DNA from 4 places in the Anaerobacillus sp. QJM3NY_17 genome. Region 4 is predicted to be linked to each of the others. Evidence: riboswitches for the same ligand, from Rfam matches in the RefSeq annotation. Region 4 holds a riboswitch; each other region holds the start of a gene.

Region 1 (5,331 bases), 1.9 Mb from region 4:
CCATTAAAGAACTTTCTAAAATAGAAGAAAAGCTAGAAGAAAAAGTCGGAGAATACAATAAGAAGATTGAAACCAGTGCCGATGTAACCGAACGAAAAAAGCTTCGTTCAGAGCGAAAAGGACCGAAGCAGTTCCTTAAACAAATGAAGGATTTCGTATTGCGCAAAACAAAATACGAAAACGATATGGCTATCTTCAAAGAACGGAACAGTTATTCCAAAACCGATCATGATGCCACGTTCATGCGCATGAAAGATGACTATATGAAAAATGGGCAACTCAAAGCCGGTTACAATCTCCAGATTGCGACGGAGGGACAATATACGCTCGCTTATGATATCTTCCCGAATCCAACGGATACACGCACATTTCGTCCCTTTCTAGATCGTGTGGAGAATGATTTCTTTAAACTCCCACCTTACATCGTCGCGGATGCCGGTTATGGAAGCGAAGAAAACTACATCGATGTCCTGGAGAATCGCAAGCGAATCCCTCTCATCACGTACAATACCTATCGCAAAGAGAAAAAGAAGAGCTTTACGAAGGATACGTTTCGCGTATCCAACTGGGACTACAATGAAGAAGAAGATTTATTCACATGCCCAAATGGGAAACTGTTGCCGTTCCGTTACGTCTCTCATCGCACTGACCGGAGTGGCTTCAAACGAGAATTTAAAGTTTATGAATGCGAAGATTGTACCGGTTGTCCCTTACGTAAACAATGTACAAAGACCAAAGATGGCACGAATCGGAGAATCTATTACAATACCAAGTGGGAACAACAAAAGAATAAGGTTAAAGAGCTGCTTTCGGACGAAAAAACAGGTGAAATCTACGGTCAACGGAAAATCGATGTAGAGCCAGTTTTTGGATTTCTGAAGGCTATTTTGGGTTTCACTCGGATGTCCGTAAGGGGCAAAGAGAAGGTCAAAAATGAAATGGGCTTTGCGCTCATGGCGGTGAACTTGAGAAAGTACACCGCCATGAGTGCAGAGTGATCCAATAATCTTAGGAATAACCAAACAAAAAAGGTTCCGTTCATCAAAAACGCTGAACGGAACCTTTTTTCATTATTTCAAGCTAGTTATGTCCCAGCCTCTTCTTAGAAATTAATTAAATTCCGGCACCCTGTTTAAGGGATTCTGCACGATCTGTTTGTTCCCATGGAAGGTCAATATCAGTACGTCCAAAATGTCCATACGCAGCTGTTTGCTTATAAATGGGACGTCTAAGATCAAGCATCTTTATAATGCCTGCTGGACGAAGATCGAAGTTCTCTCTTACTAGCTCTACAAGACTTTCCTCAGACACTTTTCCTGTGCCAAATGTATCAATAGCAATTGATACTGGCTGAGCAACCCCAATAGCGTAAGCAAGTTGAACTTCACAACGATCTGTTAGACCCGCTGCCACAAGGTTCTTAGCAACATAACGAGCAACATATGCCGCAGAACGGTCTACTTTCGTAGCATCCTTACCTGAGAAAGCACCGCCACCGTGACGCGCATAACCGCCGTAAGTATCAACAATGATTTTTCTTCCTGTTAAACCTGCGTCACCCTGCGGTCCACCGATAACAAAGCGTCCTGTTGGGTTGATGAAGTATTTTGTTTCTTCATCAATTAATTCAGCAGGAACAACCGGCTTCACAACGTGTTCTTTGATGTTACGTTGAATTTGTTCAAGTGAAATTTCAGGATGATGCTGTGTAGAAACAACAATGGTATCAACGCGAACCGGCTTACCAGCTTCATCGTATTCCACTGTTACTTGTGTTTTACCATCAGGACGAAGATAAGGAAGAATTTCTTCTTTTCTTACTTCACTCAAACGACGCGCTAGTTTATGCGCAAGAGAAATCGGAAGCGGCATTAATTCCGCTGTTTCATTACAAGCGTAACCAAACATAAGCCCCTGGTCACCTGCACCAATTGCATCGATTTCATCATCTGACATCGTACCTTCACGTGCTTCAAGAGCAACGTTTACACCTGCAGCGATGTCTGCAGACTGTTCATCAATAGATGAAAGAACAGCACATGTTTCAGCATCAAATCCGTATTTCGCACGTGTATAGCCGATCGTTTGAATCGTCTCACGAACCACTTTCGGAATATCAACATAGTGTGATGTTGTAATTTCACCGGAAACTAGAACAAGACCAGTTGTTACTGTAGTTTCACAGGCAACGCGCGCATTTGGATCATGCGCAAGAATATCATCCAGAATGGCATCGGAAATCTGATCTGAAATTTTATCAGGATGCCCCTCTGTTACTGACTCAGAAGTAAACAAACGACGATTACTCACTCAAGTACCTCCTTAAGGATTGGATCCTATCTAATTATGTTGTAATGGATACGGTACTCATTTCCCTATTACCCTGTGCCGAAACGAGAGAACGAATTCAATTTCTTATCGTCTTACCTTTTTTTATAGCGTCATCAATCTCAACGACATTAAAAAAGCCCTTCCCTACAATCAGAGGGAAAAGGAGCTGATATCTCATGCCTTTCGCCTCTTATCTTCCAAGACTATCGTCTTGCAGGTTAGCACCTTAATCCTGTTGTATAGGAGTTGGTTGCTGAGCTTCATCGGGCCTGTCCCTCCGCCTGCTCGGGATAAGAGTATCCATTCTCGACATATAATAACGCACATGAAAGGATGTGTCAATGAAGAAAAGCGGAAGCCCCCGTTTAGCTTCGACAAGCGCTGGAGCCCTCCGAAAAGAACACGGGCTTTGTGTTCGAATTCAAGGGCGAAGCGACCGAACCACTACCCTAATCCTTTACCCATAAAATAATCACTTCCTATATAATGGCGACAGGATTTCAACCTAAAGAAATAGTCATTCACCCATTTTTCACTTTTTATGCAAAAAATACATAGATTAGTATAGAATAATTAAATGAATGTGTTATACTATTTTTGAGTTAAACAAGTCAATCAACGAAATCTTTAAAAAAGGATGGGTTTAACGTATGAAAACAGCTTCCTTCTCCTCACCGTTATTGGATGCGATATTAAATAAGAATAATCCACATGTGAATTTATCAGTGTCTGAACTGGTTGAACATTCACTATTTAAAAACGAAGGGCAACTATCAGCTACAGGAGCTCTTCGCGTAGAAACCGGAAAATATACAGGACGTTCTCCTGGGGACAAGTTCATTGTAAAGGAAGATTCCGTAAAGAACAAAGTGAACTGGGAAACAAACCAACCTATTTCCGAAAAAAGTTTTGAAAACCTTTACACAAAGGTGTTGAACTATCTCGGTGAGAAAAAGGGACTTTATGTGTTTAAAGGATTTGCTGGTGCTGACCAGTCATCAAGACTACCCATTCAGGTTATTAATGAATATGCCTGGCATAACCTTTTCGCCCACCAGCTGTTCATCCGCCCGAATGAATCAGAGTTAAAAGAACATGACGCTGAATTCACTGTCATTTCTGCACCTGGTTTTCAAGCTGATCCAGAAGTGGATGGCACAAATTCAGAAACATTTATTATTATCTCCTTTGAGAAACGAACCGTCTTAATTGGTGGAACAGAATATGCTGGAGAAATTAAAAAGTCTATTTTCACCGTTATGAACTACTTATTACCAGAGCGAAATATTCTTTCAATGCACTGCTCTGCTAACGTAGGTAAAGAGGGGGATGTTGCTCTATTTTTCGGTTTATCTGGAACTGGAAAGACAACGCTCTCAGCAGATGCTCATCGATCTCTTATCGGTGATGATGAACACGGATGGTCTATGAATGGTGTCTTTAATATTGAAGGTGGATGCTACGCTAAGTGCATCAACTTATCAAAAGAAAAAGAACCTGAAATCTGGGATGCAATTCGCTTTGGAACGGTTCTTGAGAACGTTATGATGGATAACGGCTCGCGTGAACCAGACTACGATAACACTAGTCTAACTGAAAATACTCGCGCTGCCTATCCGATTGACGCCATACCTAATATTGCAATTCCTAGCGTTGCCGGACATCCCAACACGATTATTTTCTTAACGGCAGATGCATTTGGCGTCCTTCCTCCAATTAGCAAACTGACCAAGGAACAAGCCATGTTTCATTTCCTATCAGGTTACACGAGCAAGTTAGCCGGAACAGAAAGAGGCGTCACTTCACCAGAAGCCACTTTCTCTACATGCTTTGGTGCACCGTTCTTGCCATTACCTGCCCATCGCTATGCAGAAATGCTCGGCGAGAAAATTATGGAGCATGATGTTCAAGTCTTCCTCGTAAATACCGGATGGTCTGGGGGCGGTTATGGTGTCGGAGAGCGCATGAAGCTTTCATATACTAGAGCGATGATCCAGGCGGCTTTAAATGGAGAACTTGATCGTATCGAAACAGTAACAGACCCTATTTTCGGATTGCATATTCCTTCTCATTGTCCAGGTGTTCCAGCAGAAGTATTGCAGCCAAAACAAACATGGGAAGATCAAGAGAAATATGATGAGAAAGCAAAAGATCTCGCTACTAAGTTTGTGAAGAACTTCGACAAATTCTCAAATGTAGCTGACGAAATCAAACAAGCAGGCCCAAATGTTTAGTCTCATTGCAAAAAGCACCTTAACGGGTGCTTTTTTTATTTGAAGACTCATTCACCTCAACTTCGCGCATCCTCCTCTTTCTATCTACCTCCATTAATTTACCTATTCAAAACACCAATTGTTTTAAAATACATAGGCTATAGTATCTAAAACATGAGCCTACCTCATGTGACAAATGTGGAGGATAGATAATGAAAAGAAACTGGTTTATAACGTTTTGTATATACACAAGTGTATTTCTTCTTATTCTTTCGGCGTGTGGTACAAATAGTGGAAACGATCAGGTAAGAGTAGCTGAGGTTACACGCTCGATTTTCTATGCACCACAATACGTGGCACTCTCAGAGGGTATTTTTGAGAAGCATGGCATTGATGTCGAATTAACGACTACTTGGGGCGGAGATAAAACAATGACCACTCTACTATCTAACGGAGCTGATGTCGCCCTTGTAGGATCAGAGACGTCCATTTATGTCTATGCACAAGGCACTGATGACCCTGTCATAAACTTTGCTCAACTTACACAAACAGACGGTACGTTCCTTGTATCAAGAGAAAAAGTCGATCATTTTGAATGGGAAGATTTGAAGGGAAGTACATTCCTTGGCCAACGTAAAGGTGGTATGCCACAAATGGCTGGTGAATACGTGCTGAAACAGAAAGGAATTGATCCACAAAACGATTTGGACCTCATTCAAAATATTGATTTCGCAAACATTTCAAGCGCATTCGCTTCTGGAACTGGCGATTACGTTCAGTTATTCGA
Region 2 (5,331 bases), 830 kb from region 4:
TTCCTTTTACCGTAAGTTTGGTTTTGAAGTTCTGAATGACTGGAAAAAGTTAAATTTTAAGAAGGAAGATTTCAAACTGTTACCACGTGTAAATGGTAAAGTTCGACGAATTGCACTAGAACACGTTTACGAAACGCTTAATCCAGTATATGAAGAATTTGCTAATCGATTTAATGGCATGCTTGTTCGAACGGAAAGCTGGTGGCGGGAACGGGTATATTCAGAAGGATTTCAGTTTGCGGGATATCGAAACGAAGAAGGCAGATTAACAGGATATGTGTACTATCAAGTAAAAGATCGTTCGATTGAGATAGAGGAATTGGTTTATTTGGATGGTGAGGCGAGACGAGGGCTTTGGAATTATATCTGTCAGCATGATTCCATGATTGATGATGGAACACTTCTGACGAATGTAGCCGATCAACTTCCTTTCTTGCTAAATAATCCTAAAGTGAAAACAATAGTTGAAGCCTATTTCATGGCACGAATCGTAGACGTAGAGAACTTTCTAAAACAGTATCCATTCAAGTTAGATAAGAATGAATCATTCTTTCTACATATTACAGATGAACATGCACAATGGAATAATGGGAGCTATCATATTAGCGCGGAGGGAGTTAATGTGTACAAGGGAGATAAAGAAAATGCCGCTTGTACGCATCCACCTAAACGTGGACTACGATGTAATATTAATACGTTGACAGCCCTTCTAACTGGCTATCAGATGCCGGAATTGCTTTATGAAGCAGGTTTACTGCAAGGACCAGAGAAGGAAGTAGCCATTCTGCAAAAAACAATACCGAATAGAGAAACGAATTTTATGGATTTCTTCTAATAAGTCCACCTTGGCCTGCTGCTTTCTCAATTGTTGAGGTAAATGAATTAATAATCGCTTTTGTTTAATTGAACCGTTTTTCATTAAAAAATCCCCTCTTTCAAATAATGAAAGAGGGGATTTTTTTGTTGATCTTCCTATGGACCGGATTTTTAAATTTATAATGTGCGAATCTTATCATCTTCTTTCCGTTTTAACTGTTCGTAATCTATATATCAGTTTGTTTGCATGTTTTTTACGTTAAAGCTCAAGCGGCTTCATTCTATAGGAATAAGGGTATGCTTCTTAATTAAGAATAGGAAACAAAGAGTGGTCGACCAACTGAGATTATTGGAAATATGCGAAGGCTTTTTTAACGGAAGCGCTTTGGAAGTCACAAGTTCAATAGAAAACAACATGAGAGGCGAGAAAACAATGACGCGAATAGGAATTGGCTTTATCATCATTGCACTCATTGGATCAATCAGTTTGGTAAGTGCTAAAGGATGGCCTTCATCAAATAATGGTGCATCAGAAGAGAGTGAATGGATCGGATCTTGGACAGCAAGCATGCAGGCGCCTGCTCAGGATGGAAACTCGCATGAAGGTTTTAAGGATCAAACAATCCGCTTAATACTTCGTCCCCATATGGATGGAGATCAAATGCGTATTCGACTGTCTAATGAATTTGGTTCATTACCTTTATCTATGAAAGAAGTAAGGGTTGCTGTCTCAAAAGAAGGTGCGAGCGTAGACGGCGAGACAGATCAAGTTATCACGTTTAACGGAGAGAAATCCGTTACAATTCCTCCAGGTGAAAAGCAGTATAGCGATTCGATTGAATTCCCTGTTGGTGCGGATCAGAATCTTGCTGTCAGTTTATCAGTAGATGGTGAGACTGGACCTACAACATGGCATCAGCGTTCAAACCAAACGGTGTACATGTCGGAGGAAGGGAATCATGCTGGGGATGCGGAAGGTACATCATACACTTCAAAAGAAGAAGCCTGGTTCTGGCTAGATCGATTAGAGGTGGTTTCAAATAATTCAGTAGATGGTGCACTCGTCATAATGGGGAGTTCAATAGCGAATGGCAATTATTCAACTATGAATGCGAATAACAGATGGCCAGACTATCTTGCCAATCGAATGAATGAAGAAGAAGCTCAAGTGAACATGTCTGTCTTGAATGCAGGGGTATCTGCGAATCATTTAATTAATAGCGAAGAAGGAAAAGGCGAGAACGCATTAGCTAGATTAGATCGAGATGTTTTAAGCCAGGAAGGGATAAAAGCGGTTCTATTGCACGAAGGTATAAATGATTTAAGACACTATCCTGAATATGATTCAGAGAAAATCATTGATCGAATGAAAGCAATTATTAAAGCAACTCATGAAAAGGGTCTTGATATTTATGGAGGGACGTTAACACCATATAAAGATTCCGATATGTATACAGAAGAAGGGGAGAAAACACGTCAGGAAGTTAACGAATGGATCCGGACAAGCGGAGCCTTCGATGATGTAATTGATTTTGATAAAGCATTGAGAGATCCTAACGATCCTGCGAAATATCTCTCGAAGTACGATTCTGGAGATCATTTGCACCCAAATGATGAAGGGTACGAGAAGATGGCAGATACGGTTGATTTATCGATGCTTGAATGAATTAGGACTTTTTATCTAAGTTAACATAAATAGTTAACGCCATTGACAATAACTTGAATAATTGATATTTTTATTAAAATATATTTTCTTATCCAGAGAGGTGGAGGGACTGGCCCTTTGAAACCTCAGCAACAGGTCCATCGGATACTGTGCTAACTCCAGCGGGTGATAAACCTGATAGATGAGAGCCCTCGGTTTTATTTTGTCAGCAACGCACTCATTTTGGGTGCGTTTTTTTGTTTTCTGGATGGAAAAGTAAGGAGAAATAAGATGGAAAGCAAGCATGGTTTTCAAAGGGAAATGAAGTCAAGACATGTGGTGATGCTCTCACTAGGAGGGGTCATAGGTACAGGGTTGTTTCTAAGCTCTGGTTATACGATCCAGCAAGCTGGTCCTATTGGAACGATACTCTCTTACTTGGTTGGAGCATTGGTGGTTTACCTTGTAATGCTATGTTTGGGAGAGCTTTCGGTACATATGCCTGAAACAGGTGCTTTTCATAGCTATGCCGCTAAATATATTGGAGGAGGAACCGGTTATACGGTTGCGTGGTTGTATTGGCTAACCTGGACAGTAGCGCTAGGGTCTGAGTTTACAGCGGCTGGAATGTTAATGCAGCGATGGTTTCCGTTCATCAGCGTATGGGTATGGAGCGCGTTGTTTGCAGGGGTGATCTTTGTTGTTAACGTCTTAACAGTTAAATTTTTTGCAGAAACGGAATTTTGGTTTGCTTTAGTAAAAGTGTTGGCGATCGTGCTGTTTATTATCATAGGTGCAGCGTCCATCGTAGGGTTTATTCCAATGGACTCTGGAACAAACGCTTCATTATTCTCGAACTTTACAGATGAAGGAATTTTTCCAAATGGGGCATTCGCCATTTTAATGACGATGCTGGCAGTGAATTTTGCTTTTTCTGGTACAGAACTTATTGGTATTGCAGCGGGAGAAACATCAGATCCTGAACAAACCATCCCAAGGGCTATTCGCACAACATTAATTCGGTTAATTCTATTCTTTGTCGGTTCAATTTTTATCTTATCAGCTCTTCTACCCGCTTCGGAAGCAGGAGTGTTAGAAAGTCCATTTGTAGCTGTGCTCGAACGAATTGGTGTTCCATTTGCAGCTGATATTATGAATTTTGTTATCCTAACGGCCATTCTATCGGCTGCAAACTCAGGGTTATATGCTTCATCAAGAATGCTCTGGTCACTTTCGAACAAGCAAACGATATCGCCTGTTTTTGCTAAGCTCAACAAAAATGGTGTCCCTCTTAACGCTGTGATTTTTAGTATGGTGGGTGGAGCACTTGCGTTATTTTCAAGCATTATTGCACCAGATACTGTTTATGTTGTTCTAGTCTCTATTTCTGGACTTGCCGTTGTTGTCGTATGGATGAGTATTAGCGCCTCACAGTTTCTTTTTAGAAAGAGGTACTTAAAAGAAGGAAATTCATTGAAAGAGCTCGGTTATCGCACACCTTTTTATCCTGTTGTTCCAGCTCTAGCTTTCTTACTATGTCTTGCTTCACTGTTAGGCATTGCTTTTGATCCTACCCAGCGAGTAGCGCTTTATTGTGGAATACCGTTCATTGCGCTGTGCTATGGAAGTTATTATTTAACAAAACGAGTAAAGAAAAGGGGGATAATTGATGCTACAAAAACACAATCCTATTAATGCTATTTTAGAAGATTTTAATATTGTGATATTGGACGGGGCTCTTGCGACAGAGCTTGAAAAATATGGGTGCGACTTAAATGATCCGCTATGGTCTGCTCGCGTCTTGCTTGAAAATCCAGAGCTCATCTATCAGGTTCATTTAGATTATTTTCGAGCAGGGGCTGACTGTGGGATAACATCAAGTTATCAGGCTACGATCGAGGGGCTGAAATCTCGAGGTCTGAATGAAGAGGAAGCAGTAGAACTAATTAAGAAAACCGTCCTTCTTGCCCGTAAAGCACGCGACGATTTCTGGGAACGAGAGGCTCATTTGAATCGTCCCAAACCTTTTATTGCCGCTTCCGTAGGCCCATATGGCGCATACCTGGCTGATGGATCTGAGTATCGAGGCGATTATCACGTTAGCGATGAGATGCTTATCGCATTTCATCGACCAAGAATAGAAGCATTGATCAGTGCAGGAGCTGATATAGTAGCTTTTGAAACAATTCCATCTTTTCAAGAAGCGAAAGTTTTAGGATCATTGATACAAGAGTTTCCTGATACTCATGCCTGGCTGTCATTCACCATTCAAAATGAAGAAAAAATTAGCGATGGTACTGCTTTAAAAGAATGTTCCAGATATTTTGAGGAGAACGAACAAATAGCTGCGATTGGTATCAACTGTGCTTCTCCATCGTTTGTGACAAGAGTGGTAAAGGAGATAGCTGGTCAAACGGATAAGCCAATTATTGTCTATCCAAACTCTGGAGAAGTCTATGAATCGAATTCAAAAACGTGGCAGGGGAATGAAACGTGTGATGAGATCGTAGATGGATCAAAAGAATGGTTTCAAGCAGGAGCGCGGTTAATTGGAGGATGCTGTCGTACAAGTCCGGAAGAGATCGAACGACTTTATGGAAAGTGGAGAGGTTGAACTTTTTTTCATAATGAAATAAAAGTCGGTCAGAGTGGCTTAATGACCGACTTTTACTTAATAAATTTAGCTTAAAACGGATTCGTCGCCCACTGCAATGACTGCTTGATGAAAATGCGAGGGTGCAATTTCAACTGGCCAACCATATATTCAGCGAGATCTTCAGGTTGCATATACTTTTCCTTATCCTGTTCGTCGAGCTTGTCGCCGAAGACGAGTTCAGTAGCAACAAGGCTTGGATTTAGTGTGAAGACGC
Region 3 (5,331 bases), 2.1 Mb from region 4:
GCCTCTCTTGGCCCTGCATAGCGCATAGCAGCAGGAAAGACACCAAGGTGCACACGATCTTCAGGGTAATAGTTCTTAAGTAGAACTTCATAACTTTCCATTCGAATTTCTGCTGGTATATCATCTGATTTGGTTTCACCTACAAGAGGATTCAAGAACAAGCCATCCACTGTTTCAAGTGCGGTCTTTTGAATATACTCGTGCGCTCGATGAACCGGATTTCTTGTTTGAAATCCTACAACTTTCTTCCAGCCCTGACGTTCAAAATACTCTCTTGTTTCAGATGGATCATAATGATAGCGGTCAAACTTGCCTTTTTCGGTTCTTTTAATAAGCGTAATTGGTCCACCAATGTAAACATCTGGTCTATCGTAAACTTTTTTCACTCCTGGATGTTCACTGTCCTCTGTTAAATACACGTGGCGCCCCTCCACTCCCTTATCAGGAGTATATTTGGATTCCACTTCTATTGTGCCGTACACAGTCCCATTATTAGTTAACTTCACTTTATCACCAATTGCGATCTCAGCAGCTCGTTCGTGCGTAACTGGCAACGTAATAGGAATGCTCCATGGCAACCCACTTTCTAATTTGAGGTGATGAACGACTGACGTATACTCATTTTCATTAAGAAAACCAGTTAACGGACTATACGCTCCTGTTCCGATTAATTCCAGATCACTTAACGCAGTAGCGTCTAACTCAATTTCTTGAATAATCCCATCAATTTCAGTATTAGGTTTGTAACGGTTAATCAATGTTCCTCCATGCGCGTTAATTGTTGCCATCTTAATCCCTCCAAATTGAATTTATTATAAGCTTCCTTCGTCTTGTAATGTTCTCTTTTGAGAGCGAATCGATCGAATTAAACTTCCTGACCCAAGCGTCGCTAGAATAACGCTGCCAATTGCAATTAATGTATATAAATCACTTTCTAAAAAAAGTTTGATCATACTATAAGAAATAACTAAAGAAAAAACCGGTGAAACTGCCCAAACTTTAATCATTCGCGTAATGACATCTTTCTGCCAAAGCTGAAATCCATCTTTAGCAGTTCCGATACCAATGATCGATGAGGTGGTAATCTGGGTAAGCGGCACCGGAATCCCAAATAAGGAAGCTCCAATCACAAGTCCAGCGCTCGTACCTGATATAGCACAACCTTCACCAAGTGAAAATTTTGTGATGCGATAACCATTCGTTTCAATGACACGTTTACCAAAAACTAAAGCACCTAAAGCAACAAAAGCTCCCCCAAAAAATGCGCCGTGAGAAAGGGATAAAACTCCCGCTCCAACTAGCGGTCCAATCGCATTTGCGACGTTATTCATTCCCGCTGAAAAGGCTTCTAGAAAACCGGCTACAATTAAAAAAATGGTGAGTGGCTTTTGCCACTTTGAAGTAAGATTGATTCTTTGTTTTAAAAGACCAAAAATTTTCCCAACACTGAGAGCTGTCGCAAAAGCAATAACCGGTATAACGATCCACAACAACATAATGAACATCACATTCTGAAAGTACAAAGCACGGTAAGCAATACCAACTCCTACCACTGCGCCCACAGTAACTTCACTTGTTGATAATGGAATCCCCATCATATTTGCTAGAAAGAGCGCTGTTGTAGCTGAAATAAAAATAATCAAGATAACCTTTAGACTGAGTACGGAAGAAGGTATAATGCCACTCCCCATTGTTTTAATAACATTACCTCCACCTAATGTGGCACCACCAACAATCCCAATCGCACAAACACTCAGTGCTACGCTTCTTCTTTTAATCGCTCCAGCCCCGTAAGCCACTCCCATCGATGCCGCAGCTCCACTAGCCCCAATATTCATAGCAAAAAAGAGAGCCACTGTAATAACTAGGGTTGTCATGACCGTCACCGATTTGGTGCTGAATCAAAATGCAAGCCGCATTCCGTTTTTTCCTGATTTGCCCATCTCCCAGCTCTAGAATCACTACCTTCCAATACTCTTTCAGTGCATACCGCACATCCTATACTTGGGTACCCTTTATCATGAAGAGGATTGTATGGTAAATCCTTTTCGTACACGTACCTCCAAACATCTTTCCATGTCCAATGAATAAGTGGACAAACCTTAATCGACTGAAACTTATCATCTCTATTGAAATAATTTGTCTTTTGTCTGAGTGGCGACTGCTCTCTCCTTAAACCTGAGATCCATGCACTTACATGATCTAATTCTTCATGCAATGGTATGATTTTCCTCAAGTTGCAGCACTGTCCCGGGTCTCGCTCCCATAGAGCATCCCCTTTACTTAATGCCTGTTCTTCGACCGACTCCTTTGGTTGCTTTAACTTAATATTTAGAGATGGATATTTAGCTTTCACTTTATTAATTAGCTCATAAGTCTCATCAAAATGGAGACCTGTATCCAGAAAAACAATCTTCGCGTTCTGGTTTACCCGGGAAATCAAATCAATTAGAACGACACCCTCAACACCGAAACTACAAGCATATACAATATCATCTTGGTATATTTGATACGCCCACTCCAGAACTTCAAGAGCCCCTTTCGTTTCTGATTCAACGTCGAATTCAGGTTCCTTACCCGACCAATTATTATAGAACCAATTCATTTCTAACCCTCCCAATTCCGATCAAGGAAATATATTTAAAAGTTTAAAAAAAGAGGCGGTTCTAACCTTTAGGGTTAGAACCGCCTCTAGTTTCTCTAGTCAGCGCCAATATTAAAGTCGTTCTTTTTCTTTTCTTTCAAGTTGAACAACTTTCCCATCTTGAACAACAAGCGTAATTGACCCAAATTTTAACGAACTTAGCATTCGTTCTATACGTACAGCAACGTCTGAAAAATTCTGGTCTTTCGTTCCCATCATGCAACCTCCCTTAGTCGTAATAATCATGAGGAGAAGCTTATAAATGAAAAAAGCCTTCCCAAATTGGAAAGACAGATCAGGTTACCTTAATTCACCTTATCTTCCAAAATGGACTCCATTTTGCTGGAAGTAGCACCTTGCCAATCAGGCAGGTTGCTGGACGTCAACGGGCCAGTCCCTCGGTCTCTCTTGATAAGTTATTTTCTAAATCTTAACTATTATCTAACAATATGTCAACCCTAGTTTAGAGATCGGGATAAAGGGATTAGAAAAGAATATGAAAAAAACCCCGAATCTATGACTCGGGGACCATTTTTAAATTGGATGACGTTTACTTTCTTCTTTTTTCTCTTCTATTAAGATACGCGTACCATCTACAGACGTAATAACTACTGCCGTATCCTTGTCGATCCAACTTCCAACAGAAATGGCGCTGTACTTTTTCTCATTGACTTGTATTGTTCCACTTGGTCGAAATGGAGTAATTGTCATAGCCGATTCTCCAACTAAATTCTTATACTCAGCGTTCATGGAATTATACCCCATTTCACTGCTTAACCGATCCTTTAACGTCATTTTCGTCCACATAGAACGTGCGGGGAAAACACGCAAAAACAGGAATGAAGCAGCCGTACCAATTAAAAAACCACTAGAAACGAGAAGGCCATAAAGGAAAGTCGGAGAAGGAATGGCTACGGCTGTAACCATCATAATTAATCCAATCAAACCAAATGTACCATCATTGAGTAATTTCCCATCAAGAATAACTAAGCCTAAACCAACAGCAAACACAAGTCCCATCCAGAGAATTGATGATAAAGAAGTAAGATGGAAACTAAAATAAAATGTGAGCAATAGTATTCCGATCAATCCAAAAATACCTTTTACACGGACAAGTAACTCAGCAAACAAGAATAGCACGCTAAGTAAAACGATAAGAAAGCCAACTGCTGGCAAAGATAGAATCTCCATCCTCGCTCCCTCCTTTTCCTTCTTCTCTTATACGTTCAAAAGGGAAGAAAGTTTCAGTCACTTGTCACCTTACGATTGAAATACCCCTTTTATTCCATCAATAATCGCAATAAAGAAATCAATGATTTTTTGAATAAATGACTGTGTCTCGTCTTTATTTAAAAACTCGTCCAGGTTTTCTCTCGCGTTCTGCAACTGACTCTTCATTTGATCCCAATCAATATCAAGATTTTTCATTCGATTAAACAGTGCAACAAGACCATCCAACTCATCTTGAGTCAATTCAATACCTGAATCGTTAGCAATTTGTTTAATAACTGTTCTTAAATCATCTTCCGTCTCAGGTGGGTTTGTAGCAATTTCATCCTTAATCTTAGTCATTAGCTCTGTTGCTTTATCTGCGCCAATACTATCGCTCAATTTTGCAGTAGTGACAAGCTCTTCATTTGCTACTTGTTTTTGCTCCTCAGGTATCACTTCATCTGTGCTTAACTCATAAGCTTTGATTAAACCAGTTAATGCAGCCGTACCTGAAACCTCCATTGGTGCTGTCACATAAACATCAGCATCTTTTACTCCAGCTGTTATTAAAGCATTTGCGTACATTTCATCTGTTACCCAATTAATATTTTTTGTGTCAACGCTTAAACCAGCATCTTTTTCACCAATGGTTATGGAAGAAGAAGATAAGGCGCGGGTACCGATTAGCGCTTTACTTATATAATTCCCAAGATATTTATGCTCTTCTTCATTTGATACCGTTACCGTCATTGCATTTTCCGGAGCTTCCATTTCATCAACTAGCTTCTGTTTTTGCTCTTCAGATAGATCTTCACCAAGTGTAACGATGACATCCCCGACGCTCGCATCCGCTTGTGCCACCATAGGAATAATAGACATCATTAACACCATCGACAATAAAAACGGCAATCCTTTTTTAAGCATGTTTTTTGTCTCCTTTTAACGTGAGGCTCTAATGAAGAGTAACTCAGTTAATCTCCCCATCTCTTAGTATTCTACTCGACACTCGATCGAAAGAAAAGATAATTCACTAGGAAATCTGTCATATCATGGAAGGACAAGCATATCGTAGTACAAAGGAAATCATTCTGAAGGAGTTGCGAGAGATGCGAAAACTATTGTTAAGTTCCCTATTTCTGCTTGTCCTTCATACAACTTATTATGATTTAACAACAGGAACTCTTACAAATAACAGAGCTATTTCAGAAGTATCAGAAGCAGTCGAAGTGGGGTCACCTGAAAAAAACTCTCCCTATGTGGTTTATAAAATAAATGCTGGCGATACTGTTCTTTCTTTAGTAGAAAAAGCGAACGGCTCAATACCGGTTCCGATTGAAACGGTCGTTCACGATTTTGAAACATTAAATAAAATTCATCCAACTCTTATACAAATTGGGGAAGAATATAGGATACCAACTTATGACCAAACATCTGCTCAATGATTATTTCTTGTCAATAGCTCTCTAAAGTTGCTA
Region 4 (5,331 bases):
AAACGAGGAATTTCTCTTCATTCATCAAACGAAACAGGTGCGCTTTGCTATACTCATGAACGAGCTGCCCATCTCGATTGAACACAAGCATGGTGTTCGTTACTTCGCCGTTATGATGCTTAGCGATGGAGCCCCCGACAATATTTACGTCGTTTTTTTTTGCGAGGCGAGATAGAAAAGCAATCGACTTTTCTGCATCAGTATCTCCAATTTCATCAAGACGAGATAAATCATAACCTGTGGACCACAATTCTGGTAAAACGATGATATCTGGTTTGTCACTCACCGCCTTAGAAACAAGCTCTTCAACTTTAGAGAAATTCTTTTCTGGATTGCCAAAAGCAATATCAAATTGCAACAGGGCAAGGTTTTTCATTGATTTGTCCTCCTTACATGTTTAGAAATTGACCTTTACATGGTTGTGTATCCAAGATAACATAACTTATTAGAATTTCTCGAAAATTTTAACAGGATGTGATTCCATTTGAAACAATTTCAAACTTCAGATGCACTTAAACGTTTACCAGAACAATTTTTTGCGAAGCTTGCTGGAAAAGTGAACCGTTATGTAGAGGCGGGATATGACATTATTAACCTTGGCCAAGGAAATCCTGACCAGCCGACGCCTGCACATATTATCGAGTCTTTGCAGCAGGCAGCTGAAAACCCTGCATACCACAAGTATCCGCCATTTAGGGGGCAGCCTTTTCTGAAACAAGCCGCGGCTGAATTCTATAAGCGAGAGTTTGGTGTTGAGCTTGATCCGGAGAAAGAGGTAGCCGTCCTCTTTGGTGGAAAAGCTGGCCTTGTAGAAGTCAGTCAATGTTTGTTAAATAAAAGTGACGTGGCGCTCGTGCCAGATCCTGGCTATCCTGATTATTGGTCTGGAGTTGCGATGGCTGAAGCGGATATGCAAATGATGCCGTTACTTGAACAAAATGATTTTCTGCCTGATTATAGCGCGATCCCAGAGAGTGCTCTTGCAAAAGCAAAGCTCATGTTTTTAAATTATCCAAACAATCCTACCGCTGCTATAGCAACGAAAAGCTTTTTTGATGAAACGGTTAGGTTTGCGGATGCCAATGACATCTGTGTCGTTCATGATTTTGCTTATGGAGCGATCGGATTCGATGGAGAACGTCCTAAAAGCTTTTTGGAAACAGAAGGTGCTAAAGATGTGGGAATTGAGATTTATACTCTTTCCAAAACGTATAATATGGCAGGATGGCGTGTTGGGTTCGCTGTCGGAAACCCATCTGTAGTGGAAAGCATCAACCTGCTTCAGGATCATTTCTACGTTAGTTTGTTTAGTGCAGTGCAAGAAGCAGCTGCAGAAGCTTTACTAGGTTCACAGGAATGTGTTGAGAACCTTCGCCAAACGTACGAATCTAGACGGAATGTATTGATACAGGGGCTTCACGATATTGGCTGGGATGTAACCTCTCCTGCGGGGTCATTTTTTGCCTGGTTAAAAGTACCTGAATCATTTACTTCAGAGGGATTTGCGGACTACTTGCTTGAGAATGTTCAAATTGTAGTTGCGCCTGGGAACGGCTTTGGAGAGTATGGGGAAGGCTTTGTGAGAGTAGGCTTATTAACTTCCGAAGAGAAACTCAGGGAGGCAGTTGAACGAATTAATTCTCTTAATCTCTTTTGATTCAGAAAAGTAAAAAAATAGATTGACAGGATTTCCTACGTCTGGCATAATTCGAATCAATTACTTAAACGAATAGTTGCATACTCTTATCCAGAGAGGTGGAGGGACGAGCCCTTTGAAGCCCGGCAACCGATTTTCAAGGTTACTTGAAGACACGGTGCTAATTCTCGCAGCAAAAGCTGGAAGATAAGAGGAAGAGCATGGTGATAACGACCTCTTCCTCGTGAAGGGGTCTTTTTTGTATGATCAAAGATTGAGGACTAGCGCGATGGAAAGGAATGAGCATGATGAGTCATCTTGTGGCAACTTACCTTGTTAAGAATGACCAACAATTATCTAAGCGCGCTGAAGCGATCGCCCTTGGATTAACGATTGGGACTTGGACCAATCTACCGTTATTAGAAAAAAAGCAGTTAAAGAAGCATAAGGGTGAAGTCGTTCACGTAGAGGAAAAAGGGGAAAAGGGCATCATCGCGATTGCTTACCCCACCATCAATTTCAGTGCGGATCTACCTGCGATTTTAACAACAGTCATCGGTAAGCTTTCACTTGATGGTGAAATTAAGCTGGTTGATTTAGAGTTCTCTGCAGGGTTACTAAATCAATTCCCAGGTCCAGCATTTGGAATAGACGGTATTCGAAATCTTACAGAAGTATACGATCGACCGCTCGTTATGAGTATTTTCAAAGGAGTTATTGGAAAATCGTTAGGCGAATTGCAGGAACAAATGAAACAGCAGGCGCTTGGTCGAGTCGATTTTGTGAAGGACGATGAAATCCTTTTTGAAAATGAGTTAACCCCTCTTGAAAAGCGAGTACCCGCCTTACGAAAAATGCTGGATGAAACGGCTGAATTGACAGGAAAGCGAACGCGTTACGCAGTGAATTTAACAGGAAGAACGGCAAACCTCAGTGATCGAGCAAAGCTTGCTGTGGAATTAGGAGCAGATGCGCTTCTGTTTAATGTTTTTACATATGGACTAGATGCATTGCAATCACTTTCAGAGGACTCGGATATTCCGGTTCCAATCATGGCACACCCTGCATTCTCTGGTGCAATGGCTGCCTCAAGCACACATGGGGTAAGTTACTCCCTATTACTTGGAAAGTTGCTTCGAACTGCTGGGGCAGACTTTTCCCTTTTCCCTTCGCCTTATGGGAGTGTAGCGCTTGATCGAAGAGAGGCGCTCGCAACAGCAGAAGCCTTAACGAGAAATAATAAGCTGAAAAGAACATTCCCTGTTCCTTCAGCGGGCATTCATCCTGGACTAGTACCGCTTCTTATAAAAGATTTCGGTATAGACAGTGTGATTAATGCGGGAGGTGGCGTGCACGGGCATCCCGATGGAGCAGCTGCAGGCGGAAAAGCTTTCCGAGATGCCATTCAAGCTGTTTTAACAGAGCAACCTCTTGAACAGGCCTCTCAAAATAGTGAGGAACTTCATCAGGCTCTTACAAAGTGGGGGAGCGGGGAGGTAGTGCGATGAAGCAGCCGATTATTTTTTGCGATTTTGATGGCACCATTACGAAAAGTGATAATATCGTTTCTTTGATGAAACGGTTTGCTCCGAAAGAGTGGGAGCAAATAAAAGATGATGTGCTCGCTCAAAATATTTCCATTCGTGAAGGGGTCGGAAGGATGTTTCACTTAATCCCTTCCAAATTGAAACAGGAATTACTCGATTATTTAGTAGCTACAACTGAAATCAGACAGGGTTTTAGCGAATTCGTAGACTACACGAGGCAAGAAGGGATCGAGCTCTATATCGTCAGTGGAGGGATCGATTTCTTTATTTACCCTCTTCTTAAGCCATACGGTATTCCAGAAGAAAATATCTTCTGTAATGGCAGTGATTTTACTACTGATACCATCTCAATAACTTGGCCGTATGCCTGTGGAGACGATTGTACGAAAGATTGCGGTTGTTGCAAGCCAGGTATATTAAATCGTTTTGATAAAAAGGCTAACCGAAAAATTGTGATTGGAGATTCTATTACCGATTTAGAAGCTTCAAAGCAAGCAGATTTTGTGTTTGCTAGAGATTTTTTAGCGGAGAAGTGTCAAGAACTTGGCATTCCAGCCGTTTTATTTGAAACGTTTGATGATATCGTCGAAAAGTTAACTGAAGAAAGGGGGAAGAATCATGTGCCAAGTGGAGAATCGATGGAACGAACTTGCTGATATTAAAGATGAATTAGCAGCAAGAGATTGGTTCCGTGGAACAAGTGGAAATCTTTCAATTAAGGTAAGTGATTCGCCGCTTCAATTTTTAGTAACGGCTAGTGGAAAGGATAAAAGAAAACGAACAAAAGAAGATTTCATTCTAGTGGATAGACAAGGGCAGCCAATTGAAGAGACTCTATTGAAACCATCAGCAGAGACCATTATTCATCAGGCGATCTATTCAAAGACAGATGCAGGCTGTTGCTTACACGTGCATACAGTTGAAAATAATGTTATATCTGAACTTTTTGCGGGAGAAGGAGAAGTTACGTTTCAAGGACTGGAGTTAGTTAAAGCTTTTGGTTTATGGGGACAGAATGACAAAGTGACAGTACCGATTATCGAGAATTCAGCTGATCTTTCTCTACTAGCTCATGATGTGGTGCACGTGCTTAAGAATGACACGAAAGCCATTTTGATGCGAAATCATGGGATTACAGTATGGGGACGTAATGGTTTTGAAGCAAAAAAATATCTGGAAGCATTTGAATTCCTTTTTGAATATCATCTTAAATTACGAAGCTTTCAAGCAATTGTAAGTTAATCAGTAATCAACAAAGTTTCATTAGCTTAACAAAAGAGGAGGAAGCATTAATGGCAGTAATTAAAATACGAAATACAAATGAAGTTATTGAAGGTCAAGATCGAGTAGGGGCATTTCTTCAGAATGAAGGAGTGTTATATGAACATTGGGATGTTGAGAAGCTACCGACGTTTCTTAAGGGGAATTGTCATGTTACAGAGGAACAGAAAAATGAAATTCTGAGTGTATTTGATGATGACATTCGTTCTCTAGCTAAGCGAAATGGATATGGAAACTGGGATGTGGTGGCACTTTCTGAACAAACGCCTGATCTTGATAAGATTCTGAAAAAATTTGAACAGGTTCATGTGCATACTGAGGACGAAGTAAGAGCGATAACGGCGGGACATGGGATTTTTATCATTAAAGGTAGCGTGGGGTATTTTGATGTTGAGCTCGATCCGGGTGACGTGATTTCTGTACCGGTTGATACACCACACTTCTTTACATTAATGGATGATCGGCAAGTTGTAGCCGTACGCCTTTTCATCGATCCATCAGGATGGGTAGCCCATCCATATGAAGAAAAAGAAAGTGTGAAGTGAAAAAAGGGCCGTGAGCAGTCACGGCCATCATTTTTGATTTTGCTTCAATCCCTTTAGCTACAAAATCCAATTAATTCATTCAGGTCGTTCCAACCAAAGCCGGTTTCTTTAAATGTCTTACCTGCAATTTCTGTTTCTTCCACGGCAATTTGAAGTGGATGAAAACTTTCGTAGAATTGAGAAGCTGGGTTTCCATTCAGTACCCAAACAAGCATAGACTGATAAGATTCGCTTCTAAGATGTTTAGCTACCGAGCACAGAAGTTGTTTGCCAACTCCCTTTCCCTGTGCTTCTTCAAGAAGGTATATCGCATAAAGTTCTC

Evidence for each region. A riboswitch is a leader RNA that binds a small molecule or an ion and turns the genes downstream of it on or off. The one in region 4 is predicted to bind S-adenosylmethionine.
Region 1: it holds a riboswitch for S-adenosylmethionine, as region 4 does, so the genes downstream of both, metK (methionine adenosyltransferase) here and AC0VYV_RS03935 (2,3-diketo-5-methylthiopentyl-1-phosphate enolase) in region 4, are expected to answer to the same signal.
Region 2: it holds a riboswitch for S-adenosylmethionine, as region 4 does, so the genes downstream of both, mmuP (S-methylmethionine permease) here and AC0VYV_RS03935 (2,3-diketo-5-methylthiopentyl-1-phosphate enolase) in region 4, are expected to answer to the same signal.
Region 3: it holds a riboswitch for S-adenosylmethionine, as region 4 does, so the genes downstream of both, AC0VYV_RS14575 (YezD family protein) here and AC0VYV_RS03935 (2,3-diketo-5-methylthiopentyl-1-phosphate enolase) in region 4, are expected to answer to the same signal.

What each region holds. Positions count from the first base shown of each region.
Region 1 is NZ_CM149685.1:3,154,197-3,159,527, forward strand. It holds gene AC0VYV_RS16505 (IS1182 family transposase) at 1-998, shown strand, start outside; gene metK (methionine adenosyltransferase) at 1,114-2,310, opposite strand; SAM riboswitch class I at 2,519-2,628, opposite strand; gene pckA (phosphoenolpyruvate carboxykinase (ATP)) at 2,982-4,565, shown strand; gene AC0VYV_RS16520 (ABC transporter substrate-binding protein) at 4,757-5,331, shown strand, end outside.
Region 2 is NZ_CM149685.1:4,271,544-4,276,874, reverse strand. It holds gene AC0VYV_RS21865 (GNAT family N-acetyltransferase) at 1-835, shown strand, start outside; gene AC0VYV_RS21860 (SGNH/GDSL hydrolase family protein) at 1,250-2,482, shown strand; SAM riboswitch class I at 2,568-2,670, shown strand; gene mmuP (S-methylmethionine permease) at 2,753-4,156, shown strand; gene mmuM (homocysteine S-methyltransferase) at 4,131-5,075, shown strand; gene AC0VYV_RS21845 (3-ketoacyl-ACP reductase) at 5,147-5,331, opposite strand, start outside.
Region 3 is NZ_CM149685.1:2,772,667-2,777,997, forward strand. It holds gene sat (sulfate adenylyltransferase) at 1-788, opposite strand, end outside; gene AC0VYV_RS14565 (inorganic phosphate transporter) at 813-1,877, opposite strand; gene AC0VYV_RS14570 (phosphoadenylyl-sulfate reductase) at 1,883-2,605, opposite strand; gene AC0VYV_RS14575 (YezD family protein) at 2,717-2,860, opposite strand; SAM riboswitch class I at 2,957-3,062, opposite strand; gene AC0VYV_RS14580 (NfeD family protein) at 3,179-3,835, opposite strand; gene AC0VYV_RS14585 (DUF1002 domain-containing protein) at 3,905-4,780, opposite strand; gene AC0VYV_RS14590 (hypothetical protein) at 4,963-5,298, shown strand.
Region 4 is NZ_CM149685.1:720,369-725,699, forward strand. It holds gene AC0VYV_RS03925 (carbon-nitrogen family hydrolase) at 1-376, opposite strand, end outside; gene AC0VYV_RS03930 (aminotransferase class I/II-fold pyridoxal phosphate-dependent enzyme) at 485-1,657, shown strand; SAM riboswitch class I at 1,741-1,850, shown strand; gene AC0VYV_RS03935 (2,3-diketo-5-methylthiopentyl-1-phosphate enolase) at 1,945-3,144, shown strand; gene AC0VYV_RS03940 (2-hydroxy-3-keto-5-methylthiopentenyl-1-phosphate phosphatase) at 3,141-3,839, shown strand; gene AC0VYV_RS03945 (methylthioribulose 1-phosphate dehydratase) at 3,802-4,425, shown strand; gene AC0VYV_RS03950 (acireductone dioxygenase) at 4,476-5,009, shown strand; gene AC0VYV_RS03955 (GNAT family N-acetyltransferase) at 5,063-5,331, opposite strand, start outside.